Regions from separate parts of the Streptomyces sp. NPDC004435 genome, predicted to be linked through region 3. Evidence: riboswitches for the same ligand, from Rfam matches in the RefSeq annotation. Region 3 holds a riboswitch; each other region holds the start of a gene.
What was found. A riboswitch is a leader RNA that binds a small molecule or an ion and turns the genes downstream of it on or off. The one in region 3 is predicted to bind thiamine pyrophosphate.
Positions count from the first base shown of each region.

Region 1: it holds a riboswitch for thiamine pyrophosphate, as region 3 does, so the genes downstream of both, thiC (phosphomethylpyrimidine synthase ThiC) here and thiO (glycine oxidase ThiO) in region 3, are expected to answer to the same signal.
Region 2: it holds a riboswitch for thiamine pyrophosphate, as region 3 does, so the genes downstream of both, ACFYT9_RS14435 (thiamine ABC transporter substrate binding subunit) here and thiO (glycine oxidase ThiO) in region 3, are expected to answer to the same signal.

Region 1 is NZ_JBIAMB010000002.1:313,262-323,539, reverse strand. Features, by position in the region: gene ACFYT9_RS04680 (cyclophilin-like fold protein) at 19-393, shown strand; gene hisC (histidinol-phosphate transaminase) at 430-1,527, opposite strand; gene ACFYT9_RS04670 (LacI family DNA-binding transcriptional regulator) at 2,107-3,213, shown strand; gene ACFYT9_RS04665 (metallophosphoesterase) at 3,550-5,052, shown strand; gene ACFYT9_RS04660 (hypothetical protein) at 5,214-5,945, shown strand; gene thiC (phosphomethylpyrimidine synthase ThiC) at 6,055-7,836, opposite strand; TPP riboswitch at 7,831-7,969, opposite strand; gene ACFYT9_RS04650 (YibE/F family protein) at 8,008-9,579, shown strand; gene ACFYT9_RS04645 (SsgA family sporulation/cell division regulator) at 9,796-10,236, opposite strand.
Region 2 is NZ_JBIAMB010000007.1:98,052-108,329, reverse strand. Features, by position in the region: gene ACFYT9_RS14475 (TetR/AcrR family transcriptional regulator) at 1-236, shown strand, start outside; gene ACFYT9_RS14470 (murein hydrolase activator EnvC family protein) at 454-903, opposite strand; gene rpsB (30S ribosomal protein S2) at 1,159-2,055, shown strand; gene tsf (translation elongation factor Ts) at 2,167-3,003, shown strand; gene pyrH (UMP kinase) at 3,167-3,931, shown strand; gene frr (ribosome recycling factor) at 4,032-4,589, shown strand; gene ACFYT9_RS14445 (phosphatidate cytidylyltransferase) at 4,589-5,698, shown strand; gene rlmN (23S rRNA (adenine(2503)-C(2))-methyltransferase RlmN) at 5,941-7,053, shown strand; TPP riboswitch at 7,083-7,192, shown strand; gene ACFYT9_RS14435 (thiamine ABC transporter substrate binding subunit) at 7,274-8,365, shown strand; gene ACFYT9_RS14430 (ABC transporter permease) at 8,404-10,017, shown strand; gene ACFYT9_RS14425 (ABC transporter ATP-binding protein) at 10,017-10,278, shown strand, end outside.
Region 3 is NZ_JBIAMB010000005.1:111,990-122,267, reverse strand. Features, by position in the region: gene ACFYT9_RS10640 (class II 3-deoxy-7-phosphoheptulonate synthase) at 1-1,023, shown strand, start outside; gene ACFYT9_RS10635 (bacterioferritin-associated ferredoxin) at 1,146-1,418, shown strand; gene bfr (bacterioferritin) at 1,436-1,912, opposite strand; gene ACFYT9_RS10625 (sulfite oxidase-like oxidoreductase) at 2,094-2,738, shown strand; gene ACFYT9_RS10620 (DUF4396 domain-containing protein) at 2,763-3,347, opposite strand; gene ACFYT9_RS10615 (deoxyribonuclease IV) at 3,469-4,320, opposite strand; gene pknB (Stk1 family PASTA domain-containing Ser/Thr kinase) at 4,328-6,250, opposite strand; gene ACFYT9_RS10605 (thiazole synthase) at 6,338-7,132, opposite strand; gene thiS (sulfur carrier protein ThiS) at 7,138-7,350, opposite strand; gene thiO (glycine oxidase ThiO) at 7,347-8,537, opposite strand; TPP riboswitch at 8,535-8,648, opposite strand; gene ACFYT9_RS10590 (NAD(P)/FAD-dependent oxidoreductase) at 8,732-9,967, shown strand; gene ACFYT9_RS10585 (Rv2175c family DNA-binding protein) at 10,035-10,278, shown strand, end outside.

The DNA of each region.
Region 1 (10,278 bases), on a different contig from region 3:
TATTGTTGAATCCGGACCATGACCCTTCGGATACGCCTCAGTTGGCCGGCCGGGCACACCACGGCCACACTCGACGAAACCCCCACGAGCACGGCGCTCGTAGGGGCTCTGCCGATCGTCTCCACCGCCCGTACCTGGGGCGAGGAGGTCTACTTCGACACGCCGGTCTCCGTGCCCCGCGAGGACGGGGCGCGCCAGGTCGTCGATCCCGGCACGGTGGCCTTCTGGACCGACGGCGACGCCCTCGCCCTCCCCTACGGACCGACCCCGATCTCCCGGGGCGACGAATGCCGGCTCGCGAGCCCCTGCAACCTGCTGGGCTCACTCGACGACGACCCGCGGGTCCTGGCCACCGTCCGCGACGGCGACCCGATCCGCGTCGAGCTCGCCTGACCCGTCAGGGTCCGGCGAGCCACGCGCTCCCGGCCGTCAGGCCTCCCGGCGGAAACCCTCCGCCACCTTCAGGAACAGGTCGTTCGCCTCGGTCTCGCCGATCGTGACGCGCACGCCCTCCCCCGCGAACGGCCGCACCACCACACCGTGCCGCTCGCACTCCGCCGCGAAGTCCACGGTCCGCTCGCCGAGCCGCAGCCAGACGAAGTTCGCCTGGGCGTCCGGCACGGTCCAGCCCTGGGCCACGAGCCCTGCGTGGACCCGCTCGCGCTCCGCCACCAGCGAGCCGACCCGCCCGAGCAGCTCGTCCTCGGCGCGCAGCGAGGCCACCGCCGCGTCCTGCGCCAGCTGGCTCACGCCGAACGGCACCGCCGTCTTGCGCAGCGCGGCCGCCACCGGCTCGTGGGCGATGGCGAAGCCGACCCGCAGCCCCGCCAGGCCGTACGCCTTGGAGAAGGTGCGCAGCACCGCCACGTTCGGGCGGTCGCGGTAGAGCTCGATGCCGTCCGGGATGTCGGCGTCGCGGACGAACTCCTTGTACGCCTCGTCGATCACCACGAGGACATCGGAGGGCACCCGGTCCAGGAAGCGCTCCAGCTCGGCGCGGCGCACCGCGGTGCCCGTCGGGTTGTTGGGGTTGCAGACGAAGATCAGCCGGGTCCGGTCGGTGATCGCCGCGGCCATCGCGTCGAGGTCGTGCACCTCGCCGTCGGTCAGCGGCACCTGCACGGAGGTCGCACCGGCGATCTGCGTGATGATCGGGTACGCCTCGAAGGAGCGCCAGGCGTAGATGACCTCGTCCCCCGGGCCCGAGGTCGCCTGGAGCAGCGACTGGGCGACACCGACCGAGCCGGTGCCGGTGGCGATGTGGGAGACCGGGACGCCGAAGCGGTCGGCCAGCTCCGCCGAGAGCACCGTGCACGCGAGGTCCGGGTACCGGTTGAAGTTCGCGGCGGCGGCCAGGGTGCTCTCCATCACGCCCGGCAGCGGCGGGTAGGGGTTCTCGTTGGAGGAGAGCTTGAAGGCGAGCGCGCCGCCCGCCGCGGCCGGCTTGCCCGGCTTGTAGGAGGGGATGCCGTCCAGCTCGGCGCGCAGCTTCGGGGTGGACGTGCTCGTCCCGCTGGTCTCGCTCACAGTGTGGCCTCCTCGACCGTCCGTACCACCAATGCTTCTCACTTTATGAGGATTCCCGGCCGCTGCGAATGGGCTGTGGACAACAGCCCTGCAACGCTGTGGAAAACCCGCCCCGCGCCGGCCCCTGGATCCGCCCCGCGCCCGGACCCGCGCCCCGCCCGCGGCCACCCCTCGACCCATCGTCTCGGCCCGACCCGCGACTGCCCCTCGCCCCATCGGCTGGGCCGCCCCGCGACCGCCCACGGCCGCCCCTCGGCGCCGCCCCACGACCCCCTCCGCAGCCCCCTCCGCGACGCCCTCCGCGCCCCGCTCCGACCAAGGGGGCGCGCGACTGGGTGGCGCGCGCTGGTGGCGAGCGCCGTGGCGCGCGTCCCCCGTAGAGGTGAGTTGAGACCTCTTCGAGACCTCGACCCCACGCCAGGCCCATCCCGCCCGATGACATCGAGTCGCATGAGAAACACCTCAACTGCCTTGGATTTCCGCCCTCTTGACGCACTTCAGCCATGCAGAAACGTGCCTGTCAACGCTTGCATATGCGGCCGTCTCACCCACCCCTCATCGCCCTACTATCGGCTCGCCATGACAGCAGCAGGGAAGCACCAGGTGAGCCGGGCACAGACCCGGGGAAGCCGGCAGGGCCGGGCAGGCATCCGGGACGTGGCCGCCGCCGCCGGGGTCTCCATCACGACTGTCTCCGACGCGCTCAACGGCAAGGGCCGACTCCCGGACGCCACCCGCCGGCACGTCCGCGAGGTCGCCGACCGGCTGGGCTATCGGCCCTCCGCGGCGGCTCGCACGCTCCGCACCGGCAAGTCGGGACTCATCGGCCTGACCGTGACCACGTACGGGGATGAACCTTTCACCTTCACGGAGTTCGCCTACTTCGCGGAGATGGCCAGGGCCGCCACCTCGGCCGCGCTCGCCCGCGGCTACGCCCTCGTCATCCTTCCCGCGACCTCACGCCATGACGTCTGGTCGAACGTCGCCCTCGACGGCACCGTCGTCATCGACCCGTCCGACCACGACCCGGTCGTCACCGAGCTCGTCCGCCAGGGCCTCCCCGTCGTCTCCGACGGACGCCCCGCCGGCACGCTCCCGGTGACGGCCTGGGTCGACAACGACCACGAGGCCGCGGTCCTCGACCTCCTCGACCACCTCGCCGACGCCGGCGCCCGCCGCATCGGCCTCCTCACCGGCACCACCACCGACACCTACACCCGTCTCTCGACCACCGCGTACCTCAACTGGTGCGAGCGGGTCGGACAGGACCCCGTCTACGAGGCATATCCGGCGCACGATCCGTGCGCGGGCGCCGTCGCGGCCGACCGGCTGCTCGCCCGCCCGGACCGCCCCGACGCCGTCTACGGCCTGTTCGACCCCAACGGCACCGACCTCCTCGCCGCCGCCCGCCGCTACGGCCTGCGCGTCCCCGACGACCTGCTGATCGTGTGCTGCAGCGAGTCCACCGTCTACGCCACAACCGAACCGCCCATCACCACGCTCTCGCTCAAACCGCGCCGCATCGGCACCGCCGTCGTCCAGCTCCTCATCGACGCCATCGAGGGGATCGAGAGCGACGGTCCGGTCGAGCAGGTGATACCGACCGAACTCATCGTCCGCACCTCCTCGCAGCGCCGCTCGCCGCGGACGACCGTCAGCCCGCCGCGCTCGCCCTCGAAGGACTGACCCGCACGCGCGGGTGCGATCGCACCCGCCCGACCCCGGCCGCGCCGAAGGAGCGGCCGGACGCACGACAGCAGAACGACCGCGAGGAATGCCCCCGTCCCGCCCTCTGCCCGTGGGCGGAGACGGCGAAACCGGCCGCACGCCGGGCCCGACCCTGGACTGGACCTTCTCAATTCGGGCGAAACAACCGGTGAACCCGGAGCGAACCCGGATTCACCACCCCTGGTGCGTCACACAGGCGGACCCTCATTCCTATGATGGGCGCACGACACCGCGGACCCCCCGACCAGGCCGGTCCGCGATGTGCAGGGCATCGCGACGGTGGTGGAGGGGTCGATGACTCAGGGGGCCGGGCAGGATCCCGTGGAACGCACGGCGACATTGCGTGACTTCCGCGTACCGCCGTACGCCCGCGTGCCCGTACAGGGCCACACGGCCGAGCGGCCTCCCGCGCCCGCGGACCCCACGCTCCACCTGGGCACCCGCGCGGCCGCGTTCGCGGAGCCGGTCGGCTTCGGAGCCCCGGCACAGGCACCCGTACCCGCCCCGGCGGCCGTACCCGCCCCGGCGTCCGTACCCGCCCCGGCAGCCGTACAGGCCCCTACGTCTGTCCGAGCGTCTGTCCCTGAGCCCGTACCGGCCCCGGCGGCCGTACCGGTCCCGACGCCCGTACCGGCCGCGGCGCAGCGCCCGGAGCCCGCCGCGTACCCGGAGCCCACGCCGTACCCGGAACCGGCCCCGTACCCCGCGCGCAGCGGACCCGCACCGTCCGCCGCGCCCGTGCCCGCACCCGCCGCACCCGCCGCGCCCGCGCCCGCGCCCGTGCCTACGCCCGCGCCCACGCCCGCCGTGCCGCTCCCCCGCGTCACCCAGGTCCACTCCGGCGCCGGCTACCCCGCCGAGTTCCCGGACGGCTACACCCCCACCGAGCGCGACCTCCCCGTCATCCAGCGCGGCGACACCGTCCAGGTCCCCGTCGCCCCGGCCGCCGCACCGGCACCGGCACCCACCGGTGACGGCCCCGGCCCGCTCTTCGTCGTCGGCGACGTCCACGGCTACCTCGACGAGCTCGTCGAGGCCCTCCACGCCCAGGGCCTGATCGACGAGAACGGCGGCTGGGCCGCGGGCAACGCCCGGCTGTGGTTCCTCGGCGACTTCACCGACCGCGGACCCGACGGCATCGGCGTCATCGACCTGGTCATGCGGCTCTCCGCCGAGGCCGCCGCCGCCGGCGGCTACTGCAAGGCCCTCATGGGCAACCACGAGCTGCTCCTCATCGGCGCCAAGCGCTTCGGCGACACCCCCGTCAACTCCGGGGCCGGCACCGCCACCTTCCAGGCGGCCTGGCTGCTCAACGGCGGGCAGAAGCACGACATGGACCGCCTCCAGGACGTCCACCTCCAGTGGATGTCCCGGCTCGACGCCGTCGTCCACGAGGATGACCACCTGCTGCTGCACTCGGACACCACCGCGTACCTCGACTACGGCCAGACCATCGAGGACGTCAACGAGACCGTCCACGAGATCATCCGGCGCAACGACGCCGACGAGGTCTGGGACCTCTTCCGGAAGTTCACCAAGCGCTTCGCCTTCCGCGACGAGGGCGGACCGCAGGCCGTCCAGGAGCTGCTCGGCACCTACGGCGGCTCCCGGATCGTGCACGGCCACAGCCCGATCCCGTACCTCCTCGGCCAGGTCGGCACGGAGGACGGCGAGGAGGACTCCCGCCCGGCCGTCGAGGGCCCGCACGTCTACGCCGACGGGCTCGCGATCGCCATGGACGGCGGCGTCACCATGGCCGGAAAGCTGCTGGTCGTCCAACTCCCGCTGGGGGACTGACTCTCACCCAGCGCATCCGGTACAGGCGATTTCCGGAAACCCCCTGTCAGCACGCCCGCTCACGGCCCTACCATCGGTCTCCCTAGGTAGGCAGGCTCTCCTCCGCTTCCGCCCGGACCGCCGTTCTCCACGGCCGGTCCCGGCCCACCGAGCATCGGGGGATGCACATGAACGTGGCTCCGCACCTGCTGACCGAGGACCGCGCCGAGTACGAGCGCGTCCTCGACGAGGCACTGCGCACCGCGCCGGAACGGCCGGAACTCGCCCGAACCGGCACGCGGCTGACGGCCGCCCAGCTCCGGGTGATGGCGCTGAACGCGACAGCGCTCATCACCGCCGCGGCGGCGAGCGAGTACGAGCACTTCGTCAAGGTGCGCGAGCAGAACCGCGTCGCGTCCAACCGCCCGCGGACCCCCGCACCCGACGAGTCTCCGGGCGCCGTCGCGGTCCTCACCACCCTCGTCCCGGTCCTCGCGGGCACCGCCGCCGTGATCTTCCTCCTGGTCGGCACCGTGGTGCACCTGCTCGCCCCGGCCGCCGCCCTCGGCACCACGCTGCTCACCGCGGGCCTGGTGTTCGGCGCCCTCGCCGCCGCCGGCCTGCTCTGCGCGGGCGCCGGCCTGCTGCTCACCGCGCTCCGCAACAGCCCCGCCGAGACCCACGCCCCCGACGACGAGCTCACCCGGGCCCGCGCCGCCTGGCGCCACGCCCTCCTCGAACGCGGCGTCGTCCCCTTCCTCCAGGCCGCCCTCACCACCCCCGAACCGACACCCACCCCCGAACCCGCACCGGCACCCTCGATCACGACCGCCCCGGAACCCGCACCCTCCATCACGCCCACCCCCGACCCGCCGCCCGCGGCGCCGGCACCGCCGCCGGCCCCGGCACCGTGACGCGAACCGGCCCGCGGTCCCCCCGTGGACCGCGGGCCGGGGATCAGGGTGGCGCGAGCAGCCGCTCCGGCCAGGGGCGCGAGCCGCCGCCCGGCCGGAGCACCGGCCGCTACTCGGCCATGGGCAGGTAGACCCGGTTGCCGGCGGCGGCGAACTCGGCGGACTTCTCCGCCATGCCGGCCTCGATCTCCTCCTGGGTTCCGCCGTGCTCACGGCGGATGTCCTGCGAGATCTTCATCGAGCAGAACTTCGGGCCGCACATCGAGCAGAAGTGAGCCGTCTTCGCGGGCTCCGCCGGCAGCGTCTCGTCGTGGAACTCCCGCGCGGTGTCCGGGTCGAGGGCCAGGTTGAACTGGTCCTCCCAGCGGAACTCGAAGCGCGCGTCGGAGAGCGCGTCGTCCCACTCCTGGGCGCCCGGGTGGCCCTTGGCGAGGTCCGCCGCGTGGGCCGCGATCTTGTACGTGATGACGCCGGTCTTCACGTCGTCGCGGTTCGGCAGGCCCAGGTGCTCCTTGGGCGTGACGTAGCAGAGCATCGCCGTGCCCCACCAGGCGATCATCGCGGCGCCGATGCCGGAGGTGATGTGGTCGTACGCGGGCGCGACGTCCGTGGTCAGCGGGCCGAGCGTGTAGAACGGCGCCTCCTCGCAGATCTCCTGCTGGAGGTCGATGTTCTCCTTGATCTTGTGCATCGGGACGTGGCCCGGGCCCTCGATCATCGTCTGCACGTTGTGGCGCTTGGCGATCGTGTTGAGCTCGCCGAGCGTCTTCAGCTCCGCGAACTGCGCCGCGTCGTTGGCGTCCGCGATCGAGCCGGGACGCAGGCCGTCTCCGAGCGAGTAGGTGACGTCGTACGCCGCCAGGATCTCGCAGAGCTCCTCGAAGTTCGTGTAGAGGAAGTTCTCCTTGTGGTGCGCGAGACACCAGGCGGCCATGATCGAGCCGCCGCGCGAGACGATGCCGGTCTTGCGGCGCGCGGTGAGCGGCACGTACGGCAGGAGTACGCCGGCGTGCACGGTCATGTAGTCCACGCCCTGCTCGGCCTGCTCGATGACCGTGTCCTTGTAGATCTCCCAGGTCAGGTCCTCGGCCCTGCCGTCGACCTTCTCCAGGGCCTGGTAGAGCGGCACGGTGCCGATCGGCACGGGGGAGTTGCGCAGCACCCACTCGCGGGTGGTGTGGATGTTGCGGCCGGTGGACAGGTCCATGACCGTGTCGGCGCCCCAGCGGGTCGCCCAGGTCATCTTCTCCACCTCCTCCTCGATGGAGGAGGTGACCGCGGAGTTGCCGATGTTGGCGTTGACCTTCACCAGGAACCGCTTGCCGATGATCATCGGCTCGATCTCCGGGTGGTTGACGTTGGCCGGCAGCACCGCGCGCCCCGCCGCGATCTCCTCGCGGACGACCTCGGGGGAGACGTTCTCCCGGATCGCGACGTACTCCATCTCCGGGGTGATCTCGCCCCGGCGGGCGTACGCGAGCTGGGTCACGGCCTGCCCGGAGCGGCCCCGGCGGGGCAGCCGCGGACGGCCGGGGAACACCGCGTCGAGGTTCTTCAGCCCACCGCCGCGCGGCGAGGTGTGCTTGATGCCGTCGTCCTCGGGGCGGACCGGGCGGCCCGCGTACTCCTCGGTGTCGCCGCGCGCGATGATCCAGTTCTCGCGGAGCGGGAGGAGGCCCCGGCGCACGTCGGTGTCGACGGCGGGGTCGGTGTACGGACCGGACGTGTCGTACAGCGTCACGTCCTTGCCGTTGGTGAGGTGCACCTGGCGGACCGGTACCCGGATGTCGGGGCGGGAGCCCTCGACGTACCCCTTGTGCCAGCCCGGCGTGCGCTCGCCGTCGGCGTCGTTCTGGTCGGAGGCAGGCGTGCGTGCATCCTGAATGGTCATGAGACCGAATCTCCCTACGCCGGCATTACCCGGTAACAGGTTCGGCGGTCGGCGCAGCCTCCTCCCGTACGTGTCCGCGTACGGTGATCAGCGCCCTCTCAGCCCGGTGCTCCGAGCTCCCGCGTGTGCAAAGGTGCCACCACGCTAGCGCCCTCCCGGGCGTGCTGAACAGTGGGCCCCCTTCGTTCTTGCGATGATCGGTCGGTGACTTCCTCGCAGCAGACCCCCGATCCGCACGGCCACGACCACGGGAACGAGCACAGGAACGGCACCGGCCCGGGCGGTGGTCCGGGCGGTCCAGGCGGTGGTCCGGGCAGTGGTCCGGGCGGTCCAGGCGGTGGTCCGGGCGGTGGCGCAGGCGGTGGTCGCGGCTCCGGCCATGGGCCTGGAAATGGGCACGGGCCCGGGCACGGGGGACATGGCCCCGGGGGACACGGACCCGGCGGGCAGGGCCACGGCGGACATGGGCACAGCCACAGTCACGGGCCCGCGGCGCCCGTCTCCCGTCATCTGCGCAGGGTCATCGCGGCCGTCCTCATCCCCTTCGCCACCGCCGTGGTCGTCGGTCTCGCGGTGCTCTGGCCCGGCGGCACGCCGGCGCACGAGCGGACCGGCGTCGGCTTCGACCGGCAGACCGAGCAGGGCAAGGTCGTCGCGGTCGAGCAGGTGGACTGCAAGGACGTGAACGCGGCGCAGGTGCCCCCCACCGGCGACACGACCACCCCACAGGGCCGCGAGGCGATCAACGGGCAGCAGGGGCAGTGCGAGAAGGCGACGATCGAGGTCACCAGCGGTGCCGACAAGGGGCGCCGGTTCACCGAGATCGTGCAGCCGGACGCTCCGCGGCAGCTCGACGAGGGACAGGGCGTGGTGGTCGCCTACGCCCCCGACGCCCCGAAGGACCTTCAGTACTCGGTCACGGACGTGAACCGGAAGGTGCCGATGGCGGTCCTCGCCGGAATCTTCGCGCTCGCGGTCGTACTGGTCGGACGGCTGCGGGGCGTGATGGCCCTGATCGCTCTCGCGGTGAGCTTCCTGGTGCTCACGCTCTTCATCCTGCCCGCGATCCTCGAAGGGTCGAACCCGCTGATCGTGGCGGTGGTCGGATCGAGCGCGATCATGCTGATCGCGCTCTACATGTGCCACGGCCTGTCGGCCCGCACCTCGGTCGCCGTCCTCGGCACCCTGATCTCGCTGCTGCTGATCGGGCTGCTCGGGTCCTTCTTCATCGGCTGGGCCTCGCTCACCGGCAACACCGACGACTACACCGGACTCATCCACGGTCTCTACCCGGAGATCGACATGTCCGGCCTCCTGCTCGCCGGTGTGATCATCGGTTCACTCGGCGTCCTGGACGACGTGACCGTCACCCAGACCTCGGCGGTCTGGGAACTCCACCAGGCCGACCCCCGGATGGGTCCGCGCGCGCTCTACCGGGCCGGCATCCGGATCGGGCGCGACCACATCGCCTCGGTGGTCAACACCCTGGTCCTGGCCTACGCCGGTGCCGCACTCCCGCTGCTTCTGCTCTTCACCATCGCGCAGAGCAGCATGGGGACGGTGGCCAACAGCGAGCTGGTGGCGGAGGAGATCGTCCGGACCCTGGTCGGATCGATCGGTCTGGTCGCCTCGGTGCCGGTCACGACGGCGCTCGCGGCGCTGGTGGTGTCGGCCGACCGCCCGGCGGAGGAGGTCGGCGGCCGGACTCCGGGCCGCGGCGGACGGCGACGCCGCGCCAAGTGACGCGCGCGCCACGACCGTACGGAACCCTTCCGCGCCGGCAGCGGCCTTGTGGGTCGGGCATGCCGGTGCCAGCCGTCCGGATCGGGCGCCGGCACCCATATCGGGAGTGCGGATCGGGAGTACGGATCGGCGGCTCCGACAGCGGGAGTACGGCTCGGGGCGCCGCTTTCAGCCATACGGAACGGGTGCCGGCGTCAGGCGCACGGAGGGCGCCGGTCAGGCCGGGCCCGCGCTCTCCTCGGCGAGGATCCGGCCGAGCGCGGCCTCCAGGCTGTCCTCGAAGTCTCCGAGCGTCTGTTCCTGACCGAGCGGGACGAGCTTGTCCGTACGGTCGAGGAAGGCGACGAGCGGCGGGGCGCTGGCGCGGAAGAGGGCGCGGTCTCCACCCACCTGGAGCCGGATGGAGACGTCCGACAGTCCCTCGGGCTCGGTCGGGGCGATGTGCACGTCGCCGTCGCCGCTCGGGCGGTTGATCCCGTCGAGCAGCAGCTCCCTGCCGAACGCCCACGTCACGGGCGCGTCCCCGGGAAGATGGAAGGTCATCCGCACCGCGTAGGGATCCCGGGTCTCGTATCGCAGTTCGACCGGGATCTTGAAGGAGAGCTCCTCCGAGACGAGGAAGCTCATCAGGACCTCGGCCTGAACCGACTCTCGCATCATGTACCCCGCACGTAGATGGAGCAGTTGTGTAAACACAGC
Region 2 (10,278 bases), on a different contig from region 3:
TCGACGACGGAGCCCGCGAGAAGATCCGCGCCGCCCACGGCGGTCTCGTCGCCATGGTCGTCACCGCCCTCGCCGACCTCGGCATGACCGAACCCCGCCTCGGTGCCATGCTCCTCCAGGGCGTCGTCGACGCCGCCGTCCGCCGCATCGAACTCGGCGCCGCCGAAGACCCCGACAGCATCGCCGAAGCCGCCGTCACCATGGCCCTCCACGGCGTCACGGGCCCCAACACCTGACACACCTGCCCCCTCCCGTCCTCTCCGCCCGAACCATGGGGCCCCCTCCCCCCTCCCCCCCGCCCCCACCCTCCCCACCCCCCTCCGTGCGTTCGACTCAGCTCGACTAGGCCAGGCACGCCTCAGCCGGCCACGACCAGGCCGGGCACGACTAGGCCTGTCCCGGCTCAGCTCGACTCGACCGGGCTCGACTCGGTCCGGCTCGGCCCGGTTCCGTTCATTCCGTCAACGGGAGCAGTCGTGACGGTGACCTCCTCAGCAGTGTCAGCGGGTCGAGGTACTGGTCGCCTCGGAGGAGGCCCCAGTGGAGGCAGGAGCGGGGGCAGTGGGTGCCGGGGGCGACGGTGGCGAGGGGGTCTCCGGCGCGGATGTGGTCGCCGGTGCGGGCCAGGGGGGTGACGGGGGTGAAGGTGGTGCGGAGCGGGGGTGTGCCGGTGCCGGGGAGGGTGAGGGTGAGGGTGCCTCGGCCGCCCACCGGGCCGGCGAAGGTGACGGTGCCGGTGGCGGGGGCGTGGACGGTGGTGCCTTCGGGGGCTGCCAGGTCGATGCCGCGGTGGCCTGCGGCGTAGGGGCCGGCGGGGGGTTTCCAGGGGCGGAGGATGTCGGGGGCGGGTGGGCCGAGGGGCCACCAGAGGGTGAGGGCGAGGAGGAGTGTCGTCGTGTGCATGGGGTGAGCGTGCCCGGTGCGTACGGTCGGTGACGGGGGTGGCGGGTTTCTGTGGACAACGGGCGGCCTGTGGACGGTGCCGTCACCCGGCGCTCCCGGGGTCCCGTACACTTCCTATGGCGACCCGGGTCACCGGGTCGACTTCGCACGCCCCGCCACTCGTCTCGCAGAGCACGGTGGCAGCGCCTTTCGGTCCTTCGTGGCACGGCGCGCCGGGGCGTCAGGAACACAACCGAGAAACCCAAGGAGATGGCCATGGCCGTCGTCACGATGCGGGAGCTGCTGGAGAGCGGCGTCCACTTCGGTCACCAGACCCGTCGCTGGAACCCGAAGATGAAGCGCTTCATCTTCACCGAGCGCAACGGCATCTACATCATCGACCTGCTCCAGTCGCTGTCGTACATCGACCGCGCCTACGAGTTCGTCAAGGAGACGGTGGCCCACGGTGGCTCCGTCATGTTCGTCGGTACGAAGAAGCAGGCCCAGGAGGCCATCGCCGAGCAGGCGACGCGTGTCGGCATGCCGTACGTCAACCAGCGTTGGCTCGGTGGCATGCTCACCAACTTCTCGACCGTCTACAAGCGTCTGCAGCGCCTCAAGGAGCTTGAGCAGATCGACTTCGAGGACGTCGCGGCCTCGGGTCTCACCAAGAAGGAGCTCCTGGTCCTCTCGCGCGAGAAGGCCAAGCTGGAGAAGACCCTCGGTGGTATCCGCGAGATGCAGAAGGTGCCGAGCGCCGTCTGGATCGTCGACACCAAGAAGGAGCACATCGCCGTCGGCGAGGCTCGCAAGCTCAACATCCCGGTCGTCGCGATCCTCGACACCAACTGCGACCCCGACGAGGTCGACTACAAGATCCCGGGCAACGACGACGCGATCCGCTCCGTCACCCTGCTCACCCGCGTGATCGCCGACGCCGTCGCCGAGGGCCTCATCGCCCGTTCCGGTGCCGCGACCGGTGACTCGAAGCCGGGCGAGAAGGCCGCCGGCGAGCCGCTCGCCGAGTGGGAGCGCGACCTGCTCGAGGGCGAGAAGAAGGCCGACGAGGCCGGTGCCGAGGTCCAGGCCTCCGCCGAGACCGAGAAGGCCGTCGAGGCCGAGGTTGAGGCTCCGGCCGCGGCCGAGGCTGACGCTCCGGCCGAGCAGGCCTGACCCTTCCGCACTCCGGAACACCACGGAGGTGACGGCGGGGGCCCATGAAGCCCCCGCCGTCCCGCCGTAGATCTTCGTAGATCTTTCTGACTTCGAGAGAGAAACAGACTCATGGCGAACTACACCGCCGCTGACGTCAAGAAGCTCCGTGAGCTCACCGGCGCCGGCATGATGGACTGCAAGAAGGCCCTCGAAGAGGCCGGCGGCGACGTCGACAAGGCCGTCGAGGCCCTGCGCATCAAGGGCCAGAAGGGTGTCGCCAAGCGCGAGGGCCGCTCGGCCGAGAACGGCGCCGTGGTCTCCCTCATCGCCGACGACAACACCTCCGGTGTCATCGTCGAGCTGAAGTGCGAGACGGACTTCGTCGCCAAGGGTGACAAGTTCCTCGCCGTCGCCAACGCGCTCGCCGCCCACGTCGCCGAGACCAAGCCGGCCGACATCGCGGCCCTGCTCGCCTCCGAGATCGAGGCCGGCAAGACCGTGCAGGCCTTCGTGGACGAGGCCAACGCCAACCTCGGCGAGAAGATCGTCCTGGACCGCTTCGCTGCCTACGCCGACGGCTACGTCGCCGCGTACATGCACCGCACCATGCCGGACCTCCCGCCGCAGATCGGTGTCCTCGTCGAGCTCGACAAGGAGAACGCCGAGGTCGCCAAGGGTGTCGCGCAGCACATCGCCGCCTTCGCGCCGAAGTACCTCACCCGTGAGGACGTCCCGGCCGAGGTCGTCGAGTCCGAGCGTCGCATCGCCGAGGAGACCACCCGCGCCGAGGGCAAGCCCGAGGCCGCGATCGCCAAGATCGTCGAGGGTCGCGTGAACGGCTTCTTCAAGGACGCCACGCTGCTCGGCCAGCCGTACGCGCTGGACAACAAGAAGTCCGTCCAGCAGATCCTGGACGAGGCCGGTGTCACCCTGAAGCGCTTCAGCCGCATCAAGGTCGGCATCTGAGTCCTTCGCCGACGCGACGGACACCGGACCCGGGTAGGGTCTGAGACAGTCGTCCCGCCCCGTGCGGGACGACCGCAGATGTGACGAGGAGGCCATTGCCGTACGGGAAACCCACGAGGACCCAAGGCAATGGCCTCCTTCGTATGTGCACGAGGAGATCTCCATGAATCAGGGCGCCGTACAGGGCGACGACAACAGCGGCAAGAAGCTCGGCCGCTACATGCTGAAGCTGTCCGGGGAGGCGTTCTCCGGCGGTACAGGTCTCGGTGTCGACCCCGACGTCGTGCACGCCATCGCGCGTGAGATCGCGGCCGTCGTCCGAGACGGCGCTCAGATCGCGATCGTGATCGGCGGCGGCAACTTCTTCCGCGGAGCCGAGCTCCAGCAGCGCGGCATGGACCGGGCCCGCTCCGACTACATGGGCATGCTCGGCACCGTGATGAACTGCCTCGCCCTCCAGGACTTCCTGGAGAAGGAGGGCATCGACTCGCGAGTGCAGACGGCCATCACCATGGGCCAGGTGGCCGAGCCGTACATCCCGCTGCGCGCCGTCCGCCACCTGGAGAAGGGCCGCGTGGTCATCTTCGGCGCCGGCATGGGCATGCCGTACTTCTCCACGGACACCACCGCCGCCCAGCGCGCCCTGGAGATCGACGCCGAGGCGCTCCTCATGGGCAAGAACGGCGTGGACGGCGTCTACGACTCCGACCCGAGGACCAACCCCGCCGCGGTCAGGTTCGACGCGCTGGAGTACAGCGAGGTCATCACCCGCGACCTCAAGGTCGCGGACGCCACGGCCATCACGCTGTGCCGCGACAACAAGCTCCCGATCCTCGTCTTCGAACTCCTCACCGAGGGCAATATCGCGCGCGCCGTGACAGGTGAGAAGATCGGCACGCTCGTGAGCGACCAGGGCACCCGGGCCTGAGCACGTCTCCCACCGGGAACAGCCCCTCACGGGGCTGGACGACAGCCCTGCCGGTCGTACACCGTGCAGGACACAACGCGACGACACGCAGGAGCAAGTGGTGATCGAAGAGACCCTCCTCGAGGCCGAGGAGAAGATGGAGAAGGCCGTCGTGGTCGCCAAGGAGGACTTCGCCGCGATCCGCACCGGCCGTGCGCACCCGGCGATGTTCAACAAGATCGTGGCCGACTACTACGGCGCCCTCACCCCCATCAACCAGCTGGCCTCGTTCTCGGTGCCGGAGCCGCGCATGGCCGTGGTGACCCCGTTCGACAAGAGCGCGCTGCGCAACATCGAGCAGGCCATCCGCGACTCGGACCTCGGCGTCAACCCGAGCAACGACGGCAGCATCATCCGTGTGGTGTTCCCCGAGCTGACCGAGCAGCGCCGCAGGGAGTACATCAAGGTCGCCAAGGGCAAGGCCGAGGACTCCAAGATCTCGATCCGCTCCGTGCGCCGCAAGGCCAAGGAGACCATCGACAAGCTCGTCAAGGACGGCGAGGTCGGTGAGGACGAGGGCCGCCGCGCGGAGAAGGAGCTCGACGACACCACCGCGAAGTACGTCACGCAGGTGGACGAGCTGCTGAAGCACAAGGAAGCCGAGCTGCTCGAGGTCTGATGAACGACTCTTCCTGGGGGGCGCCGACGGCCGGTTCAGGTCTCGGCGGACCCGACCAGGGGCCTGCCCCGGCGGGTCCCGCCCACGATCGGCACCGGGCAGCGCAGACTCGCCCCATGCCCATCGTGCCCGACGTACCCGCCGGCGGATTCCAGGACGGACACGGTCGGGGGGCCGCTCACCCGGGCGGCCCCCTGTTCCGTGACGAGACGCCGCACGAGCACCCGCAGGAGCCCATGCCCAGCCCCGTCCCGCCTCCTCCGCCGGCCCCGGCCCCCGCGCCGCGGCAGAAGAAGAGCGCGGGCCGGGACCTGGGCGCGGCCATAGGGGTCGGCGTCGGTCTCGGGGCAGTGATCATCGTGTCGCTGTTCATCTGGCCGCCGGCCTTCATCGGCGTCATAGCGGTGGCGGTGGTCGTCGGTCTGTGGGAGCTGACCTCCCGGCTCCAGGAGCGCAAGGCGATCAAGGCGCCGCTGGTGCCGCTCGCGGTCGGCGGCGCGGCGATGGTCGTCGCCGGGTACGTGCGGGGCCCCGAGGGCGCCTGGGTCGCGATGGCCCTGACGGCGCTCGCGGTGCTCGTCTGGCGGATGACGGAACCCCCCGAGGGGTATCTGAAGGACGTCACGGCGGGTGTCTTCGCCGCGTTCTACGTGCCGTTCCTGGCGACCTTCGTGGCGCTGCTGCTGACCGCCGACGACGGGCCGTGGAGGGTGCTGACCTTCCTGCTGCTCACGGTGGTCAGCGACACCGGCGCGTACGCGGTCGGCTGGCGGTTCGGCAAGCACAAGCTGGCGCCGCGGATCAGCCCCGGCAAGACCCGCGAGGGCCTGTTCGGCGCGGTGGCCTTCGCGATGGCGGCCGGCGCGCTGTGCATGCAGTTCCTGATCGACGGCGGCACCTGGTGGCAGGGGCTCGTCCTCGGCCTCGCGGTGGCGGCGAGCGCGACGCTCGGCGACCTCGGCGAGTCGATGATCAAGCGGGACCTGGGCATCAAGGACATGGGGACGCTGCTCCCCGGTCACGGCGGCATCATGGACCGCCTCGACTCGCTGCTGCCGACGGCGCCGGTGGTGTGGCTGCTGCTCGCGCTGTTCGTGGGCACGGGCTGAGCGGGCGTTCCGCCCGCGCCGTCCGACGGCGGCCGCCGACCGGCCGGCCGGTCGGGATCTCCGTCGGAGAGGGTTGACGGACAGCGGGTACTCTGGAAGGGCTCGGGGCGTGTGTCCCGGGCCCTTTCGTCGTCCTCGCCGCCGCGGGGACGGTCCAGTGAGGTCGCTCCGGCACCGCCGTGCCGTGCTCCCCGCCGTCGCGGGACGTCCGACCTCGTGCCTGTTTGAGGAGAGACGCCGCCGTGGCTCGTCCGGCCCCCGGAGAACTCACTTTCGTCGCCCCGCGCGGAGTCAAGAAGCCGCCGCGGCACCTCGCCGACCTCTCGCCCGCGGAGCGGAAGGAGGCCGTCGCCGCGATCGGCGAGAAGCCCTTCCGCGCCAAGCAGCTGTCGACCCACTACTTCTCCCGGTACGCGCACGACCCGGCGGCGTGGACCGACATCCCCGCCGCCTCGCGGGAGAAGCTGGCCGGGGAGCTGCTGCCGGACCTGATGTCGGTGGTGCGGCACATCTCGTGCGACGACGACACCACCCGTAAGACGCTGTGGCGGCTGCACGACGGCACCCTCGTCGAGTCGGTGCTGATGCGCTACCCGGACCGGGTGACGATGTGCATCTCGTCGCAGGCCGGCTGCGGCATGAACTGTCCGTTCTGCGCGACCGGGCAGGCGGGCCTCGACCGGAACCTGTCGACCGCCGAGATCGTGCACCAGATCGTGGACGGCATGCGGGCGCTGCGCGACGGGGAGGTGCCGGGCGGTCCGGCGCGCCTGTCGAACATCGTGTTCATGGGGATGGGCGAGCCGCTCGCCAACTACAAGCGGGTCGTCGGCGCCATCCGCCGCCTGACCGACCCGGAGCCGGACGGTCTCGGGATCTCCCAGCGGGGGATCACCGTGTCCACGGTGGGCCTGGTGCCGGCGATGCTGCGCTTCGCCGACGAGGGCTTCAAGTGCCGGCTCGCGGTGTCGCTGCACGCGCCGGACGACGAGCTGCGGGACACGCTGGTGCCGGTGAACACGCGCTGGAAGGTGCGGGAGGTGCTGGACGCGGCCTGGGAGTACGCCGAGAAGTCCGGGCGCCGGATCTCCATCGAGTACGCCCTCATCCGGGACATCAACGACCAGGCCTGGCGGGGCGACCTGCTGGGCAAGCTGCTCAAGGGCAAGCGGGTGCACGTCAACCTGATCCCGCTGAACCCGACGCCGGGTTCGAAGTGGACCGCGTCGCGCCCCGAGGACGAGAAGGCGTTCGTCGACGCCATCGCCCGCCACGGCGTTCCCGTCACCGTCCGTGACACCCGGGGCCAGGAGATCGACGGTGCCTGTGGGCAGCTGGCGGCCTCCGAGCGCTGACCTTGTACTCTGTGCTCGAACACACCTGCATATTCCGACAGGGGAGCGCCACAGCGCTGAGAGTGCGGTAACCGTAGACCGCAGACCCTCTGAACCTTGCCCAGGTCATTCTGGGTAGGAAGTTCGGTCGTAACTCGAGCTGTTGCGCCCTGCCCGCGTCCGGTCTCCCGGCCGCGGGCAGGGCCGCGTCTCTTCCTGGTCCCACCCAGGAGGACAACCGATGCACATCAAGAAGGCAGCCGCCGCCGCGCTGGTCGCGGCGCTCGGCGTCACGAGCCTCGCCGCCTGCTCCACCGAGGACGTCCGCGAAGCCGCGGGCAAGACGGGGAAGCCGGCGCCGAAGACCGTGACCCTCGTGAGCCACGACTCCTTCAACGCCTCCAAGGAGGTGCTGGCGGAGTTCACGAAGCAGACCGGCTTCACCGTGAAGGTGCTGAAGGCCGGCGACGCGGGCGAGGCCGTCAACAAGGAGATCCTGACCAAGGGCTCCCCGCAGGGCGACGTCTTCTTCGGCGTCGACAACACGCTGCTCTCCCGCGCCCTCGACAACGGCATCTTCGAGACGTACGAGGCGAAGGGCCTGGACCGGGTCCCGGCGGCCTTCCGGCTCGACAAGGAGCAGCGGGTCACGCCGATCGACACCGGCGACATCTGCGTCAACTACGACAAGAAGTACTTCGCGGACAAGAAGCTGGCGCCGCCGCAGACCTTCGACGACCTCGCGAAGCCGGAGTACAAGGACCTGCTGGTGGTGGAGAACCCCGAGCGGTCCTCCCCGGGCCTCGGCTTCCTCCTCGGCACGGTCGCGCAGTACGGCGACGACGGCTGGCAGGACTACTGGAAGAAGCTGAAGGCGAACGGCGTGAAGACCGTCGACAGCTGGGAGCTCGCCTACAACCAGGAGTTCTCCGGCTCGGCCGGCGGCAAGGAGGCCAAGGGCGACCGTCCGCTGGTCGTCTCCTACGCCTCCAGCCCGCCGGTGGAGGTGCTGTACGCGGAGCCGCAGCCGAAGGAGGCCCCGACCGGGGTGTCCGCCGGTACCTGCTTCCGGCAGATCGAGTTCGCGGGGCTGCTGCACGGGGCGAAGAACCCCGAGGGCGGGAAGGCGCTCATCGACTTCCTGATCTCGAAGAAGTTCCAGGACGACATGCCGCTCCAGATGTTCGTGAACCCGGTGGCGAAGGACGCGACCCTGCCGGAGCTGTTCACGAAGCACGGCGTGGTCGTGGAGAAGCCGCAGACGATGGCGCCGGAGAAGATCGCCGAGAAGCGTGAGGCGTGGATCCAGCAGTGGTCGTCGCTCCTCAAGTGAGGCGTGACCGCAAGGGGAGCGCGGCGCGGCTGGGCCTGATGGTCCTGCCGGTCGCGTTCTTCGCGGTCTTCTTCGCCTGGCCCGTCGTGTCGATCGTCGAACGCGGGCTGCGGCCGTCCGGTGCCTGGGACCTGGGCGTGATCGGGGCGACGCTGGGCCGGTCGGACATCCTCGGCGTGTTCGGCTTCACGGTGTGGCAGGCGGCCGCCTCCACCGGTCTGACGCTGCTGGTGGCGCTGCCGGGGGCGTATGTCTTCGCCCGTTTCGACTTCCCGGGGAAGAGCGTGCTGCGGGCGGTCGTCACGGTGCCGTTCGTGCTGCCGACCGTGCTGGTCGGCACCGCGTTCCTGGCGCTCGTGGGGCGGGGCGGGTTCACCGACGCGCTGTGGGGACTGCGGCTCGACACGACGGTGTGGGCGATCCTCCTCGCGCACGTCTTCTTCAACTACGCGGTCGTCGTCCGGACGGTCGGCGGGCTGTGGGCGCAGCTCGATCCCCGGCAGGAGGAGGCGGCGCGGGTGCTCGGCGCGTCGCGGTGGACGGCGTGGCGGTCGGTGACGCTGCCGGCGCTGGTGCCGGCGGTGTCGGCGGCGGCGCTGATGGTCTTCCTTTTCACCTTCACGTCGTTCGGCGTCGTGCAGATCCTCGGCGGGGACGCGTACACGACGCTGGAGGCGGAGATCTACCGGCAGACGGCCCGGCTGCTCGACCTGCGGACGGCGGCCGTGCTGACGCTGGTGCAGTTCGTGGCGGTCGGCGCGATCCTCGCGGTGCACGCGCGGACGGTGCGGCGGCGGGAGACGGCGCTGCGGCTGGTCTCCCCGGAGCTGACCGCGCGGCGGCCGCGCGGCTTCGGCCAGTGGGCGCTGCTCGCCGGGGTGCTGGTGTCGGTGGCGGTGCTGATCCTGCTGCCGCTCGGGACGCTGGTGGAGCGGTCCTTCGCCACGCCGGAGGGGTACGGGCTGCGCTACTACCGGGCGCTGGGCTCGCTGGACGAGGCGGGGACGTTCCTGGTGCCGCCGCTGGAGGCGGTCGGGAACTCGCTGCGGTACGCGGTCGCGGCGACCGCGATCGCGGTGGTGATCGGGGGGCTCGCGGCGGCGGCGCTGACGAGGCGCGCGGGGCGGTTGGTGCGGGGCTTCGACGCGCTGCTGATGCTGCCGCTGGGGGTGTCGGCGGTGACGGTGGGCTTCGGGTTCCTGATCACGCTCGACGAGCCGCCGTTCGATCTGCGGGCCAGCTGGATCCTGGTGCCGCTGGCGCAGGCGCTGGTCGGTGTGCCGTTCGTGGTGCGGACGATGCTGCCGGTGCTGCGGGCGGTGGACCAGAGGCTGCGGGAGGCGGCGGCGGTGCTGGGGGCGTCGCCGTGGCGGGCGTGGCGTGAGGTGGACCTGCCGCTGGTGCGGCGGGCGCTGCTGATCGCGGCGGGGTTCGCGTTCGCGGTGTCGCTCGGCGAGTTCGGCGCGACCGTCTTCATCGCCCGGCCCGACAATCCGACGCTGCCGGTGGCGGTGGCGCGGCTGCTCGGCCGGCCGGGGGAGCTCAACTACGGGCAGGCGATGGCCCTGTCGACGATTCTGATGGTGGTGTGCGCGGTGTCGCTGCTGCTCCTGGAGCGGCTGCGGACCGAGCGGACCACCGGGGAGTTCTGATGCTGGTCCTTGAGGGTGCGACGGTGCGGTTCGGGGCGCGGGCGGTGCTAGACGCGGTGGACCTGGAGGTCGCCGAGCACGAGATCGTGTGTGTGCTGGGGCCGAGCGGGTCCGGGAAGTCGACGCTGCTGCGGGCGGTCGCGGGGCTCCAGGCGCTGGACGAGGGGCGGGTGCTGCTCGCCGGTGCCGACCAGGCGGGGGTGCCGGTGCACCGGCGGGGGGTGGGACTGATGTTCCAGGACCACCAGCTGTTCCCGCAGC
Region 3 (10,278 bases):
GTGGGCCGCATCGCCGGGCAGTACTCCAAGCCCCGCTCGAAGGGCACCGAGACCCGCGACGGCGTGACGCTCCCCACCTACCGGGGCGACTCCGTCAACGGCTTCGACTTCAACGAGAAGGCCCGCGTCCCGGACCCCGAGCGCCTGAAGCGGATGTACAACGCCTCCGCCTCCACGCTCAACCTGGTCCGCGCCTTCACCACCGGTGGCTACGCCGACCTGCGCCAGGTGCACGCCTGGAACCAGGACTTCGTGAAGTCGTCCCCGTCCGGCCAGCGCTACGAGGCGCTCGCCCGCGAGATCGACAACGCGCTGAACTTCATGAAGGCGTGCGGCACCGACCCGGCCGAGTTCAAGGCCGTCGAGTTCTACGCCTCCCACGAGGCGCTGCTGCTCGACTACGAGGGCGCCCTCACCCGTACCGACTCCCGCACGGGCAAGCTGTACGACACCTCCGGCCACATGGTCTGGATCGGTGAGCGCACCCGCCAGCTGGACCACGCGCACATCGAGTTCGCCGCGCAGATCGCGAACCCGATCGGCATCAAGCTGGGCCCGACGACCACCCCGGAGGAGGCGCTGACGTACATCGAGCGCCTCGACCCGGACCGCGAGCCGGGCCGGCTGACCTTCATCGTCCGCATGGGCGCCGACAAGGTCCGGGACAAGCTCCCGGAGCTGGTCGAGAAGGTCACCGCCTCGGGCGCGACCGTCGCCTGGGTGACCGACCCGATGCACGGCAACACCTTCGAGGCGGCCTCGGGCCACAAGACCCGCCGCTTCGACGACGTGCTCGACGAGGTCAAGGGCTTCTTCGAGGTCCACAAGGAGCTGGGCACCCACCCGGGCGGCATCCACGTCGAGCTCACCGGTGACGACGTCACCGAGTGCGTGGGCGGCGGCGACGAGATCTTCGTCGACGACCTGCACCAGCGCTACGAGACGGCCTGCGACCCGCGCCTCAACCGGAGCCAGTCGCTCGACCTCGCCTTCCTCGTGGCCGAGATGTACCGCGATCAGTAAGTAGATACCTACGACGATGGGGCGCGGATCCTTGTGATCCGCGCCCCATCGTCGTAATGAAGGCTTTTACGCTCCCCGGCCGCCGGGTAAGGTTAGGTTAGCCTAATCGATCTCGGCGGGAGGTGAACCGCGTGTACGTCTGCTCATGCTTCGGTGTCACGGAGAAGCAGGTCAAGGAGCACGCGGAGGCCGGCGCCCACACGCCCCGCCAGATCGCCTCCGCGTGCAAGGCGGGCACGGACTGCGGTTCGTGCGTCCGTCGCATCCAGGCCCTCCTCGGGCGGGGGAACTGCCCGCGCCGCGAGCTCCTGGACAAGGGTGTGCCCGCCCTCGCCGCCGACGTCACCGACCTCGACGGCCTCGATGGTCTCGACGACCTCTCCGAGGCCGCCTAGCCCGTTCGGGCGGCCCGCTAGCTCGGCTGCTCGATGAGGGTCGAGATGTAGAGCGCCTCGCCCAGGGACTCGATCAGCTCCAGCTGCGTGTCCAGGTAGTCGATGTGGTGCTCCTCGTCCGCGAGGATTTCCTCGAAGAGGTTGGCCGAGGTGATGTCGCCCTTGGCGCGCATGACCTCGATGCCCCTCTTCAGGCGGTCGATCGCCTCCACCTCGACCTGGCGGTCGGCCTGGAACATCTCGGTGATGGTCTGGCCGACGCGCACGTGGAAGAGCCGCTGGTAGTTGGGCAGGCCGTCGAGCATCAGGATGCGCTCGGTCAGCTTGTCCGCGTGCTTCATCTCGTCGATGGACTCTTCGCGGGTGTACTTCGCGAGCTTCGTCCAGCCCTTGTTGTCCTGGATGCGGTAGTGCAGCCAGTACTGGTTGATGGCCGTCAGCTCGCCGGTCAGCTGCTCGTTCAGAAACTCCAGGACCTCGGGGTCGCCCTGCATCGCTCCAGGTTCCTTCCATCACGGGGTGTATCCGGCCTCTCACAGGGCAGGATGGCCGCATCCTCGCACTCCGAATGGGGGTCGTCCAGTAAGTGCAGGCTTAGTAGGACTTGCCCGAATGGCTGCGTCCGGGTGGGTGGCTGGTCATGACCACCCCTCGCCGTCTGTCACCATGGATGACATGGGTCAGCCGGAGAGCGGGGTACACCGGGAAGCGGGGATGGCGGACATTTCTCCCGAGCTCCCGCCGGGGCAGAGACTCCAGCGGGGCTGGCCGGTCACCCATTACGGGCCCGTGCCCAAGTTCAAGCCCGAGCGCTGGGAGTTCCGCGTCTTCGGTGCCACCGCGGACGGCGACAAGCGCTGCTGGAACCACGAGGAGTTCTCGGCCCTGCCGTTCTCCTCGGTGGTGGCCGATCTGCACTGCGTGACCAAGTTCAGCATGCTCGGCGCGGAGTGGGGCGGGGTCGCCGCCCGGACGGTCCTGGAGCTCGCGCCGCCCGCGCCGCACGTCACGCACGTGATGGTCTGGGCCGAGTACGGCTACAGCGCCAACATGCGGCTCGCCGACTTCGCGGCCGAGGGCACGATCTTCGCCACCCACAAGGACGGCGAGCTGCTCACCGCGGAGCACGGCTTCCCGCTGCGGCTCGTCGTGCCGCACCTGTACGCGTGGAAGGGCCCGAAGTGGGTCCGCGGCGTGGAGTACATGACCGCCGACCGCCGGGGCTTCTGGGAGGAGCGCGGCTACCACAACCTCGGTGACCCGTGGACCGAGCAGCGGTACTCGTACCAGGAGGAACCGGGCGACGGCCCGGAGCTGTAGCCCCGGGCCGCCGCGGGTCCGCGTTCAGTGGTGGTACCGGTGCACCACCGCGTGGCCCTTGCCGCGGCCGATCAGCCACTTGTTCACCGGCGTGGTGACCACGAAGGCGACGAGGAAGGCGAAGGCGAGGGCGCCCCAGAAGAGCGGCGCGTCCAGGTGGGCGTCCATGGCGCCGGGGACGAGCAGCAGGACGCCGTTGTCGACGATCTCCATGACGGCGATCGAGAGGGTGTCGGCGGCGAGCGCGACCTTGAAGGCGGACCTGAAGTCCAGGCCGGCGGCGAGGACGCCGCGCAGCGTGAGCGCGTAGCCGAAGAAGAACGCGAGGGTGATCGCGAGGATCATGGTCTGCGCGTTGCCCCAGCCCAGCGCGGTGCCGATGATCATGCCCAGGACCTCGCCGATGGCGCAGCCGGTGAGGCAGTGGAGGGTCGCCTTCGCCGCCATGCTCCAGGACGCCCCGCCGCCGGCCTGGCCCGCGTGGCCGCCGTGGTCGCCGTGACCTGCGTGATGGCCTTCGTGGCCCGTGTGGCCCGTGTGGTCCGCGTGGGCGGAGTTGCTCGTGTGGGCGGTGTGTCCCGTGTGGTCGTGGTGCGCTTCGTGCTCCATGAGGGTGCCCCCAACCTCGGGTAGCGGTTCCTGCTTCCTCGGGAACCGTATACCCCCTCGGGGTATTCCTCAATCGGGAATGATCAGCCGCGGAACGGCCGGACAGGACGGACCGGCCGGATCAGTCCCGCAGCTTCTTGAGCAGCTCGATGTCGGCGACGTGACCCTCCTTGCCGCCCGGCGTCTCGATGACCAGCGGTACGCCGTCGGTGGCCGGGTGGCGCAGGAGCTGCCGGAACGCCTCCTGGCCGATGTGGCCGACGCCGATGTTGGCGTGCCGGTCCTTGCGCGCGCCGGAGACGTCCTTGGAGTCGTTGGCGTGGATCAGCCGCAGCCGGCCCTCGCCGACCGTGGCCACCAGCTCGTCCAGCGTCCGTACCGCCCCGCCCGGCTCCGCCAGGTCGTGGCCTGCCGCGAAGATGTGGCAGGTGTCGAGGCAGATCCCCAGCTTGGGGTGGTGATCCAGCGCGTCGAAGTAGGGGCCGAAGTCCTCCGCCCGGGAGCAGAGCGAGAAGCCCTGGCCGGCCGTGGACTCCAGGAGGAGGTACGGGTCGTCCTCGTGGGTCAGCTCGTCGAGCAGCGGCAGCATCCGCTCCCGTACCTGCGCCAGCGCCTCCGCGCGGGGGCGGCCGCCGGTCGCCGAGCCGGTGTGGACGACGACGCCCTTCGCGCCGATCTCCCGGCCGCGGCGCAGCGAGTGGCGCAGCGACTCGACCGACTTCTCGACGGTCGCCTCGGTGTGGGAGCCGAAGTTGATCAGGTACGGGGCGTGCACCCAGGCCGAGAGCGACTCCGCGGCGCACTCCTCCCGGAAGCGTTCGTCCTGGGCGGGGTTGCCGGTCGGGGTGGCCCAGCCCCGTGGGTTGGCGACGAAGACCTGGACGGTCTCGGCGCCCAGCTCGCGGGCGTAGCCCAGGCCGGTCGTGGCGAGTCCGCCGGCCACGGGGACGTGGCCGCCGACGGGGTTGCGCATGGGTGTCTCAGATTCCCTTGATCGTGATGGCGACGGTGGAGCCCTCAGGAGCGGTCCCGCCGCCCTCGACCGACTGACCTGTGACCTCGTCCCCGAGGAAGGGGAAGTTCTTCTCCACCTTCACCTCGAAACCGGCGGCCTCCAGCTCCTCGCGGGCCTCGTCGGTCGTCATGCCGACGACGTCCGGGACCTCGACCTGGCGCGGTCCCTTCGAGACGGTCAGGGTGATCGTGTCACCCTTCGCGGCCCGGCTGCCCTCGGCGAGGGACTGGGCGGCGACCGCCCCCGCGTCCTCGGGGGAGTGGACCCGCTCCGGTGCGACGGAGACCTTGAGGCCGGCCTCCTGGAGGGTGGCGGTGGCGTCCTCGACGGTCTCGCCGGTCACGTCCGGGACGTCGACCGGGGCGCCCTTGCTGACGAGCAGGGCGACGGCCGAGTCCGGGGCGCGCTCGGTGCCCGGCTCCGGGTCGGAGCCGATCACCGCGCCCTGGGCGACGGTGGTGCTGAACTCGGTGGTGACCACGCCGGGGGCGAGGCCCTGCTCCGCGAGGATCCGCTTGGCCTCGCCGAGCGGCTTGTTCTTCAGATTGGGCACCTTCACGATCTCCGGCCCCCGGGAGAGGGTGAGGGTGACGGTGGTGTGGCTGCGGATCCGCTCGCCGGGCGCCGGGTCGACGCCCATCACGGTGCCGCGCTCGTACACGTCGCTGAAGGCGCGGCGCGTCGTGCCCAGCTCCAGGCCGGCGTCGGCGAGCCGTCCCGCGGCCACCTGCTCGGTCTGGCCGAGGACGGCGGGGACACGGGTGAACTGGCCCGCGTTGATGTACCAGACGCCGGCGCCGAGGCCCAGGGCGAGCAGCACACCGACGACGACGAGGAGCGGGCCGCGCGGCGGCAGCGGGCGGGTGCGGCGGCGCCGGGCCGGCGGCGGGGGCTCGGGGGTCGCGAGGCGGCTGGTGTGCTGCACGGGGTGCGGGTCGCCGGCCTCCGGCCCGGGCACCGGGCGGGCGATGACACCGGTGCGGTCCTCGCCGGTGTCCCGCTGCCCGGCCCGCGCGCGCGGCGGCACCGCGTCCAACTGGGCGTCGGTGAGCGCCGCGCGCGCCTCCCGGGCCAGGGCGAGGAGCGCGACGGCGTCGTGCGGGCGCACCTCGGGGTTGCGGGCGGTGGCGGCGGCGACCAGCTCGTCCAGTTCGAGCGGCAGCCCGGGGACGGCGGCGGACGGAGCCGGCACGTCGGTGTTCAGGTGCTGGTAGAGGACCTGGGCCGGGGTGTCGCCGCCGTGCGGCTTGCCGCCCGTCAGCATCTCGTACAGCACGACGCCGCAGGCGTACACGTCGGCGCGGGTGTCGGCGGTGCCGTGCTCGATCTGCTCGGGGGCGAGGTACGAGACGGTGCCGAGGACCGCGCCGGTGGTGGCGGTCGCCGAGCCGACCGAGCGGACCAGCCCGAAGTCGGCGACCTTGACCCGGCCGTCGTCCCCTATCAGGACGTTCTCCGGCTTCATGTCCCGGTGGACGAAGCCGGCCCGGTGCGCCGCGCCGAGCGCGGCGAGGACCGGCTCCAGGATGTCCAGGGCGGCGCGGGGCTGGAGGGCGCCGCGCTCGCGGAGCACGTCGCGCAGGGTGCAGCCGGAGACGTACTCCATCGCCAGGTAGACGTACGCGCCCTCGGCGCCCTGGTCGAAGACGGCGACCACGTTCGGGTGCGCGAGGCGGGCGACGGACTTCGCCTCGCGGATGAACCGCTCGACGAAGACCGCGTCGGCCGCCAGGGCGGGGTGCATCACCTTGAGCGCGAGGACGCGGTCGAGGCGGGTGTCCACGGCCCGGTAGACCGTGGCCATCCCGCCGACGGCGATGCGCGCGTCGACGCGGTAGCGGCCGTCGAGCAGCCGCCCGACGAGGGGGTCCTGAAGGGTCGTGTCCACGGCGTCGAGTCTACGAGCCGGTACGGACGCCCCGCCCCGCCTGCCCCGACCGCAGCACGCTTGTGACGTACCCCGCTCCGCGCCGGGTCAGAACGCGGGGCGTTCCGGGTCCAGCCGGGCGCGGCCCTCCGCGGGGGAGGACGCCTCCGCGAAGTGGCGGCGGGGGATGCGGCCCGCGCGGTGCGCGAGACGGCCCGCCTCCACCGCGTGCCGCATCGCCGAGGCCATCAGGACGGGCTCCTGCGCACGGGTGACCGCCGAGGCGAGCATCACCGCGGCACAGCCCAGTTCCATCGCGAGCGCCGCGTCCGAGGCGGTGCCCGCGCCGGCGTCCAGGATCACCGGCACGCCCGCCCGCTCGGTGATCAGCTCGAAGTTGTGCGGGTTGCGGATGCCGAGGCCGGAGCCGATCGGGGAACCGAGCGGCATGATCGCCGCGCAGCCCACGTCCTCCAGCTTCCGGGCCAGGATCGGGTCGTCGTTGGTGTACGGGAGGACGGTGAAGCCGTCGTCCACCAGGGTCTCGGCGGCGTCGAGGAGCTCCACCCCGTCGGGCAGGAGGGTCCGCTCGTCCGCGACCACCTCCAGCTTGATCCAGTCGGTGCCCAGCGCCTCCCGGGCCAGCCGGGCCGTCAGCACGGCCTCGCCCGCCGTGTAGCAGCCCGCCGTGTTCGGCAGGACGCGGATGCCGAGCCGGTCCAGGACGGAGAGGACCGAGCCCTGCACGGTCGGGTCGAGGCGGCGCATCGCGACCGTGGTCAGCTCGGTGCCGCTGGCGACCAGCGAGCGCTCCAGGACGTCCAGGCTGGGGGCGCCGCCGGTGCCCATGATGAGGCGGGAGGAGAACTCCGTACCGCCGAGGACGAACACGTCGTCGGACATCGCGCTCAGCCCCCCTGCACGGCGGTCAGGACCTCGACCCGGTCGCCGTCGGCGAGCAGCGTCGCCGCCCACTCGCCGCGCGGCACCACCGCCTCGTTGACGGCGGCGGCCACCCCGGCGGGGGCGGTCGTGAGACCGGCCACCAGGGAGGCCAGGGAGACGGGGGCGGCGAGCGCGCGCGGCTCGCCGTTCACGGAGACGTTCACGGACACGTTCATGCGGGCTGCTCCTGACGTACGGGGAGAGCGAGGGGGAAACGGCGGGGGGAGAAGGGGCGCGCCTCGTCGGGGAGGGCGCCCGTGGCGAGCGCCTCCGCCATGACGTCGCCGGTGACGGGGGCGAGGAGGATCCCGTTGCGGTAGTGGCCGGTGGCCAGGTGGAGGCCCGGCAGGGCGCTCGGCCCGAGCATCGGCGCGTTGTCGGGGGAGCCGGGGCGCAGTCCGGCCACGGTCTCGGTGAGCGGCAGCTCGGTGAGACCGGGGACCAGCTCGTGGGCGTCGCGCAGCAGCTCGTACACCCCGCCCGCGGTCACCGTGGTGTCCCAGCCCAGCTCCTCGCTGGTGGCGCCGACGACCAGCTCGCCGTTCTCGCGCGGCACCAGATAGACGTGGCTGCCGCGCACCACGGCCCGGACGGTCCGGGAGAGGAAGGGGGCGTACGGGGCGGGGATCCGCAGCCGCAGGACCTGGCCCTTCACCGGGCGGACCGGCGGCAGCACCGCTTCGGGCACGCCCGCGAGCCGGCCGCTGAGGCTGCCCGCCGCGAGCACCGTCAGGCCCGCGGCGAGTTCGGTGCCGTCGGCGAGGACGACCCCGCGCGCCCGTTCGCGGACCACGACGAGCCGCTCCGCGAGCGCCCGGTGGAAGACCACCCCGGCCCGCTCGCAGGCCCTGAGCAGCGCGGCGGCCAGCCGGCGCGGGTCCACCTGGTGGTCGCCGTCCACCCGGAGTCCGCCGCGCACCCCGGGCGCCAGCATGGGTTCGAGGCGGCGGCACTCGCGGCCGCTCAGCCACTCGGAGGCGAGCCCGCAGCGGGTCTGGAGGGCATGGAGTTCACGCAGGTGGGCCCGGTCGTCGGTGTCGAGCGCGACGGCGAGGGTGCCGCAGGCGCGGTAGCCGACGTCGAGGCCGGTGGCCTCCTCCAGCTCGGCGACGAACGCGGGGTAGCGCGCGGCCGAGGCGAGATTGAGCCCGAGCAGGGTCTCCTCGCCGTAGTGCAGTTCGGTGACGGCGGCGAGCATCCCGGCCGCGACCCGGGCGGCGCCGCCGCCCGGCTCGGGGTCGACGACCGCGACGCTCAGCCCGCGCAGGGCCGCCCGCCAGGCCGTGACCAGGCCGATGACGCCGCCGCCGACGACGAGCACGTCGGTGGTGGGTTCGTTCCGGTGTGCTTCGGACGTACGCATGGGCGTTCCCGCCCCTCCCTTCGCCGGCATGACCCGGATCAGGTTCGTACGGTCGGAGGCCGGCCAGCCTCCCTCTCAGCCCGGTGCGTCCGGGCTCCCGCGAGTGGTGTGTGCCCGCCACCCTAGCCCCCGAGGCCGGGGGGTCACAGGGCACCTCCCTTCCTGACGGATCGTCAGCTGCGTAAGGTGGACGGGTGAGCGAGCAGAAGCAGACCCAGCGGCACGTCGTGATCGTCGGCGCGGGCATGGCGGGCGTGCAGACCGCCGTCGCCCTGCGCGAGCAGGGCTTCGAAGGCCCCGTCACCCTCATCGGCGCCGAACCCCACCAGCCCTACGACCGGCCCCCGCTCTCCAAGGCCGTCCTCCTCGGCAAGGCCGAGCACTCCGCCTTCGACGTCGACTTCGAGTCCCTCGGCGTCGACCTCAGGCTCGGCCTCGACGTCACCGGAGTGCGCCCCGCCGAGCGCGAGCTCGTCACCGAGGCGGGACGCTTCCCGTACGACACCCTCGTCCTCGCCACCGGCGCCCACCCGCTCACGCTCCCCGGCACCGAGGGCGTCCCCGGCGTCCACCTGCTGCGCACCCTCGACGACGCCGTCCGCCTCGGCCCCGTCCTCGCGGGCGGCGGCCCGGTCGTCGTCGTCGGAGCCGGCTGGATCGGCGCCGAGTTCGCCACCGCCGCCCGCGAGGCCGGCTGCGCCGTCACCGTCGTCGAGGCCGCCGCCCTGCCGCTCGCCGGCGCCCTGCCCGCCGAGGTCACCACCGCCATGGCCGGCTGGTACGCCGAGAGCGGCGCCGAACTCCTCACCCACGCGCGCGTGGCCACCGTCCGGCCCGGCGCCGTCGTCCTCGCCGACGGCCGCGAGCTGCCCGCCGGCGCCGTCGTCGTCGGCATCGGCGCCCGCCCCGCCACCGACTGGCTCGCGGGCTCCGGCATCGCCCTCGACCCCAGCGGCGCCGTCACCGCCGACGACCGCCTCCGCACCTCGCTGCCCGACGTGTACGCGGTCGGCGACTGCGCCTCCTTCCCCTCCGCCCGCTACGGCGAACGGCTCCTCGTCCACCACTGGGACAACGCCCTCCAGGGCCCCCGCACGGTCGCCGCGTGCATCACCGGCGCCGAGGGCGCGGAGCCGGAGCCGTACGACCCCGTCCCGTACTTCTGGTCCGAGCAGTTCGGCCGCTTCGTCCAGTACGCCGGCCACCACGCCGGCGCCGACACGCTGGTGCGGCGCGGCGACTCCTCCGGCGCCTCCTGGTCGGTGCTCTGGCTGCGTGACGGGGTGCCGGTCGCGCTGCTCGCCGTGGGCCGCCCCCGCGACCTCGCCCAGGGGCGCAAGCTCATCGAGGCCGGCACCCCCGTCGACCCCGAGCGGGCCGCCGACCCGGCCGTCCCGCTGAAGTCGGCGGTCCGCCGGAGTGGCTCCTGACCCCCGGACGGAGGTGGCGGGGGCGGCCCGACTACCGGCTGTCGGTCCCGGATGGCAGGCTTGTCCCGTGACCGAGATTGACGCAAACATCGATGCTCTCGTCCCCGCCTGGCTCTACCTCCCCGACATCGCGGAGATGCTCGACGTCGAGGTGACGCGGGTGCGGCAGCTGGTGAAGGAGGGCCAGCTGATCGCCGTGCGCCGCGGGGAGAACAACGCGCTCCAGGTGCCCGCCGCCTTCATCCAGGGCGACAAGGTCGTCAAGGGCCTCGCCGGCACCCTGACGCTCCTCAAGGACGACGGCTTCTCCG